2 regions of the Endozoicomonas sp. Z74 genome follow, and region 1 is predicted to be linked to the other one. Evidence: predicted binding sites of a transcription regulator. Region 1 holds the regulator's gene; the other holds the start of a gene.
The links. The regulator LexA, encoded in region 1, represses DNA repair genes until DNA is damaged. The targets are predictions, from matches to a motif close to TACTGTNTANNTANACAGTA.
Positions count from the first base shown of each region.

Region 2: ruvC (crossover junction endodeoxyribonuclease RuvC) is a predicted target of LexA. The motif match lies at 1,632-1,651, and genes of this name have one in related genera.

Region 1 is NZ_JBLYZI010000016.1:57,799-61,156, forward strand. It holds gene ACNRUY_RS06940 (L,D-transpeptidase family protein) at 1-438, opposite strand, end outside; gene ACNRUY_RS06945 (TetR/AcrR family transcriptional regulator) at 548-1,177, opposite strand; gene lexA (transcriptional repressor LexA) at 1,354-1,950, shown strand; gene ACNRUY_RS06955 (SulA-like leucine-rich domain-containing protein) at 2,036-2,470, shown strand; gene ACNRUY_RS06960 (hypothetical protein) at 2,528-2,770, opposite strand; gene ACNRUY_RS06965 (DUF6586 family protein) at 3,019-3,358, opposite strand, start outside.
Region 2 is NZ_JBLYZI010000073.1:23,285-26,642, reverse strand. It holds gene ruvA (Holliday junction branch migration protein RuvA) at 1-388, opposite strand, end outside; gene ACNRUY_RS18385 (hypothetical protein) at 511-1,047, shown strand; gene ruvC (crossover junction endodeoxyribonuclease RuvC) at 1,071-1,595, opposite strand; gene ACNRUY_RS18375 (hypothetical protein) at 2,031-2,759, shown strand; gene ACNRUY_RS18370 (YebC/PmpR family DNA-binding transcriptional regulator) at 2,996-3,358, opposite strand, start outside.

The DNA.
Region 1 (3,358 bases):
ATAAAGGTCAATAATATCCCTGCCATGCATACGGATACAACCACGGGAACCAGGCACTCCCATCTCAGCGGTATCCGGGGAGCCGTGAATATAAATGTATCTGCGCATGGTATCGACATTGCCCAGGCGGTTGTATCCTGGCTCAAGCCCGCTGAGCCAAAGAATCCTGCTTAAGATCCAGTCTTTTCTGCCTGGGTATACTGCTGTTAATTCCGGGGAATAAATCTCCCCGGTAAAGCGACGACTGACGAATACTGAGTGCAGCGGCAGACCTTCACCAATTTTGGCTCTGATGACATGACGTCCAAGGGGGGTCTGCCAGCTACCCTCCTGCTGCCCAGTCCCTTTACTGGCGGTTGAGATGCTATAGCGTCGAACCTGACCATTGTCCTGATGCAGGATCATCTCCTGGGTGGCAATATGAACCGACAGATGCATAGAAAACCTGGACTCCGCTGGGTTACAGAAAAAGGGAACAGAGAGGCCATCAAAACCTCAAAGAGCGGGTAATTAACAATGGGTATCTTCACCCGTTGCCGTATTCATCTCAGGTATGGGCACGCAGGCCTGCCGCCATAAAGGGCACCATTTTCCTGAGAATCTCTTCCACCTCATAGCGGGTACCATAATCATTCTCGGCAATGGCCCGGAGCGCATCTGATCCCGACAGGGTAAACACCGCAGCACCCAGAATAAAATAGACCCGCCAGAAAAGATCCCCGGCGGGCAGATTCGGGCAGGTTTTGATCAGCAACTTAAGGTAATCCTCAAAAACCTCGCCATACACTTCCCGTAAATATTTCTTGAGGTGCCCCTGCCCCTGGGAATAAGCCAACCCGATTAGTCGCATGCATACCGACAGATCATTTTCTCTGCGGGGTTTGACCGCCATAATCTGGTCCACCAGCATATGCAGGGCCTCTTCCAGGTCGGGGGTATTGTTTTGCTCATTGATCTGGGAAAGTGCACTGGCCAGATTGGTGGTAAAAGGCTCAAGGAACCTTGAAAAAACCGCCTGGATCAGGGCTTTTTTGGAACCAAAGTGATAGTTGACAGCCGCCAGATTGACTCCTGCATGACTGGTAATCGCCCGCAGAGAGGTTTCCGCAAACCCATGCTCAGCAAACAGCTGTTCAGCTGCGTCCAGGATTCGTTCTACAGTGGCTGACTGTGACATACTTTCTTAAGCACCATTAGCATAAACAATTGTTTAAAACTACCGTTTGAAACCAAAAACTGCAAGTTGTAAAAGTAATACCGCAATAAACCCGGTGGTTCAAGAAAACAGTCCCTTGCAGGAATCAATATACTGTATATAATTACAGATACTGTATAAAAACACAGACACCAGCCATGATTAAGCTCACCAAACGACAGGCCGAGATTCTTGAACTGATCAAGGCCCATATAGAAGAAACAGGATTTCCCCCTACCCGTGCTGAAATTGCCAGCACTTTTGGCTTCCGTTCTCCCAACGCGGCCGAGGAACACCTCAGGGCCCTGGCCAGAAAGGGGGCCATCGAAATCACACCCGGCGCTTCAAGAGGGATTCGTATCCCGGGCTCTGATGCTCTGGGACTTCCCATTATCGGGCAGGTGGCTGCAGGAAGCCCGATTCTTGCCCAGGAACATATTGAAAACCATCTTTCGATCACCCCCTCTTTTTTCTCACCCAAAGCCGACTTTATGCTCAGGGTCAGGGGCATGAGTATGAAGGACATCGGTATTCTGGATGGGGATCTGCTGGCGGTTCACAAAACCAGTGTTGCCCAGAACGGCCAGATCGTAGTGGCCCGGATCGAGGATGAAGTAACAGTGAAGCGGTTCGAACAGAAACGGAACAAAGTTTACCTGCATCCGGAAAACCCGGACTTCACCACCATCGAGGTAGACCTGAACCATGACATTTTTGCCATTGAAGGGCTCAGTGTCGGCGTAATAAGGAATTGAAACCCACAGGACCTGAAGGGTCTAAAGGCCTAAAGGCATAAATACTCAAAGAGCATAAACACCCGTCTGTAGTGGAGGGCCTGACATGCAAGCATTAACGACTCATCCCCTGACCACCGCCTCCAGGACAAACCCAGGCTCCTGGAACCACAAAAGCGCGATTGATGAGCTGATTCTATCTGGCCCCCCATGGCAGGCAGGCCAATTTTTAAAGTCCATGCTCAATGATCTGGCTAACGATCAGGAGCCCCGCTGGCTCACTCTGATCCTTTCCAGCGAACATGCCTTAAAAACCAAGAAATGGCTGAAACTGTCTGGCATCAGCAATAACCGGGTTCAGGTGCTCAATCCCTCAGCCCGACAGGATTCCCTGAAGCTGACCCGCCAGGCCCTGGCCTCCGGTACCAGTCATACCGTGGTCAGCTGGATTAATCAGCTGGATTCCTCAACCCTGAATGAACTTGAATTGGCAGCCAGAAGCGGACGATGCCAGGGGCTGGCCATTCGAAACCGGGATTAATACCTGTAGCACGATATAACCGGCCACCCGATAAAGCCGGTCAGCATGATGAAACGGTTAGTGCAAAACCCGGTTTTCAGGAATATAGCCTTCGGTACCGGCCTCGGTTTTACGGCTGACCTCTTCTATGCAGGCGTCCAGCATAATGCGGGCCACTTCAAATTGATCCCCCTGGAGGAATTCCAGCAACTCCTGGGAAAATGTCATGGTCACCAGGGGCTCAGCACTTTCCTCATCGCTTCGACGCAATACAATCTCCCCTGATGGGAGCTCAACAATTTCAAGAAAAGTCGCTGACATAGTGATCCAGTACCTGATTGCTCTTAAATAGAACCATGGCAGGTGCGCAGGCCACTGGTTCAATGGTAAAGCGGCACTCGTTCAATCACTTGAATAGAGGTGCCTTTAAAGGGGTTAAGTTAACCGGGCTATTTTGCATTAGCCGCTATTGGCTTTCAAGGTGAGGCCTTCAAACTGGCATACATCCGATTTCCACTGGCGCTTCCCACAGGAATGTGTACCGGCCGTCATTGCAATATGCCAGAAGGCTACCACTCAAGGCTGAAGTTGCGACTATAAGTCACCAGTTCTTTCAGGGAGACCAGAATACTGGCCGCACTATCCGGCAGCTCAAGATCCATAGCGGAAGCACTTACCAGGGGTATCTCTGAGGACCTTTCGGGCACCTTTCTCTGCGTCGGCATCAGGCACTCCTGGTGAGAGCGGAGCAAAGAGGACAACCACGACTCATGCTGTTCAAGCTGCTCGATGTACTGCAACTCAGATGACACCTCACCCTTGAGATGAATGCTGTTAATTGCCTCATCCAGTGTGGGAAGCTGACTTACCGATAGCCGATAATTGGTCATAATCTCCGCCAGTAACGAA
Region 2 (3,358 bases), on a different contig from region 1:
CTTTCAGTTCAACAATCAGGCGCTCCGCCGTCTTCTTACCCACTCCCGGCAACTTGACCAGAGCTGAACTGTCTTCATCATGCACACAGCGCACAAAATCAGGGGCCTCTATTCCAGAAAGAATCGTCAGTCCCAGCTTGGGCCCCACACCATTCACCTTGATCAACGTCCGAAAAAGCTCTCTCTCCCGCGTATCACTGAAGCCATACAGCAACTGAGCATCTTCCCGGACTACAAAATGGGTATACAGTGTAACTTCATCCCCGGGCTCTCCCAACCGGTAAAAAACCGACATGGGCGCCTCAATCTCATACCCAAGCCCTCCGGCTTCGACCAGCAATAAGGGCGGCTGCTTCTCCAGCAGAACCCCACGGACCCTTCCAATCATAAATAAACCCCTGTGATAACCAGGCAGTAAGGCCACCTGACAATAATTCCCTGGAATAGGAACCCTTATCCAGAGCAACACTCAAACCAGCAGAATAACGGACGCCGGAACGGTATAACGACATGCATCGATTTTTCAGCCTGATATGGAGGCTGCTTCCCCAGGCAGGGTTGGCCAGCGACTACCACCCCTGCACCCAGGGAGGAGTGATTCCAATTCCCTTCGTTCAAACGCAAAAGCGGCTTCAGGAACGGCCACCTCATCCTGAGCTGTACTCGCCCAGGCTAGATACTCCCAGGATGGCCTTCCGCACTTACCTATCCGGGTACAGCCGTCTTCCTCTACGGGATCGTGCCTTGGTTACCCTGAGAAGCGCTCATTTGTCTGGCGCTCATCACCTGCTCGCCAGCCTGGCTTTAACCGCCCTTGACCATGGACTTCAACCAAGCGATATACAGTTGATCAAAACCGGCCACCTGGCGGAAGGCTGGAATAAAAGGGAAACGCTGCTCATTCAGGCTGTGGATGACCTTCACTACCAGCAGAAAATCAGCCACAAGCTCTGGCACATGCTGGGCCGGGTTTACGATCCTGGGCAGATTCTTGATTTTACGCTGTGCAGTGGCGCCTTTCATCTCTGCCAACACCCTGAAGCCTGAGACTGCCTGCTTGCAAAAGCCGCTCATCGACTCAACAGCCTTCGGTTTCTCCGCCCCGTAGCTCCCGCCATCCGGACCAGACTGGAGCGGGTATGAGAATGACAAAGCGCTACAGCAAGAGCATCCGCCGCATCCGCCTGAGGCGTGTTATCCAGCTTGAGGATCGATTTTACCATTTGCTGTACCTGAGACTTTTCAGCTCCTCCCTTACCAACCACCGCCTGTTTCACCTGCCTTGCAGAATATTCGGACACTTCCAGCCCATGGCTGACCGCTGCAACAATCGCCGCACCACGGGCCTGGCCAAGTTTCAGGGCCGAATCGGCATTTCTGGACATAAACACCTGTTCAACCCCAACAGACTGTGGGCAATACATCTCTATAACCTGATTGATTCCCTGGTAGATCTGCAGCAGGCGTTCCGGCAAGGGTGCCTCTTTAATACGTATGCAGCCAGAGGCAACGTATTGGCAGCGCGCTCCTGATTCCTCCACAACACCATAGCCGGTGATTCGTGACCCGGGATCGATACCCAGCAAAATGGCCATTGAAACCCTGTTCCTGTTCAATACATGCTGACAGAATACTGTATATCCATACACGTTACCACCGTTGTCATTCTGTATCTGAGGCTTACAAATCCTGAACAGGGGATTACTAAAAACCGCTATAGCCCTCAGGCAGCCCGACTTATGATTAGCTGACACACTTGGCCTAAATGCCCATAGCAGAAGAAAACCATTTTACGCCTCCCCCTCTGAAAAAGAGGAGGCAAACTGTTTTTCACGAAAAAAAGCGGTGACATCCGGCATAATGCATATGAATGACCTGTTGAGAACCCTGATTACCATCACCTGCATCGTTATCTTTCTTTTTCTGGTTGGCCTGAGCCTGAACCTTTAAATAGGGAACTTTACTCTTCTATTTCACTCGAAACTTGTCTATCCCTCAGATGCACAATGCACCACGACAGGTTGATCACAATGAGCCCCCACCAGCCACACTGGATCATTCTCTATTTTCTTCTGACAATACCGTTACCCACGTTTGCCGAGGAGACCACCTGGACAGAAATTCCCGTTCAGCTGACATCCTCAAAACAGATTACCAAATCGTTTTCAAGACTCCCATTAAAGGAAACCACTCACTTCATACTGACCAATGATTATTACGCCAGAGAAGGTTCCAGGCATTGGGAAATAGTCCAGCAATTGCTTCATTTTTTAATAAAGAAACGCTGGATAAAGACCATTCTTTATGCAGACTTAAAAGCGACTGATACAGGCGAATGTGAAACTTACCCTTTCCCCCTGTCGGATGAAATCCCCTGGAGAATAGAAGACGAAGCACTGAAAATACTGAAAGAAGCAGAAATATTAGGGGTTCCCATCAAAAGCTGGTCGCAACCGACTATTTATTCTGGCAGGCAACACCTATTCCATCGGGAATACCCCAAGCCTATTGAAACGAGTTTTTACAGAAGACTCAGGCAAATCGATGATACCATCAGCACCCAAGGCATCGAACTCTTGCTCGGGCTATTTCTCAGTAATATGGCCAAAGGAAATCCTTCACAATACAGCACAGGGAAGCTCATCCCTTATAAAGACATCCACATCGATCCAGAAAATCTGGTTACATTAGATGCTCAATTCTGCCAGGACGAAAATTTAGCCTTTTTTGCCAGGCAGCCAGGCAGCCAGGCACGTTGATCATCTTGTCCCGAGTCATGCATGCCAGTCGACAGGCTGGTGTTACTGCTCACCTGAATTATTTCGCCCCATATATCAGAGCAGCTTCAATCCTTATCTCTGAAACCAGGAGTGAGACGATAGAAGAAGAACCTTTCTACAACGGTCACTTTGACTACTGGCTTTACTGAGCTGATTAAAACAAAGCCCCGAACAACGGGGCTTTTCAAGTTTGGCGTGACAAAAAGCTTCAGGTCTTAGCCCAGCTGCTCCATCACCTCAGCGGGTATATCCGCATTGGTGTAGACATTCTGGACATCATCCAGGTCTTCCAGGCGATCCACCAGTTTCATGATTTTTTCAGCGCCCGCCAGATCCAGCTCGGTCTGGGTTGAAGCAATCATGGCCACTTCACCACCGGCCGCTTTAAGACCGGACTTTTCCAGAGCGTCCTTAACCGCCAGAAATTCCGTCCATTCCGTCACCACCTCAACAGAGCCGTCGTCATTGCTGACCACATCTTCGGCTCCCGCTTCCAGAGCGGCTTCCATGATTTCGTCTTCATCAACGCCCGGCTCGAAAAAAATCTGTCCTTTGCGATCAAACAGATAAGCAACGGA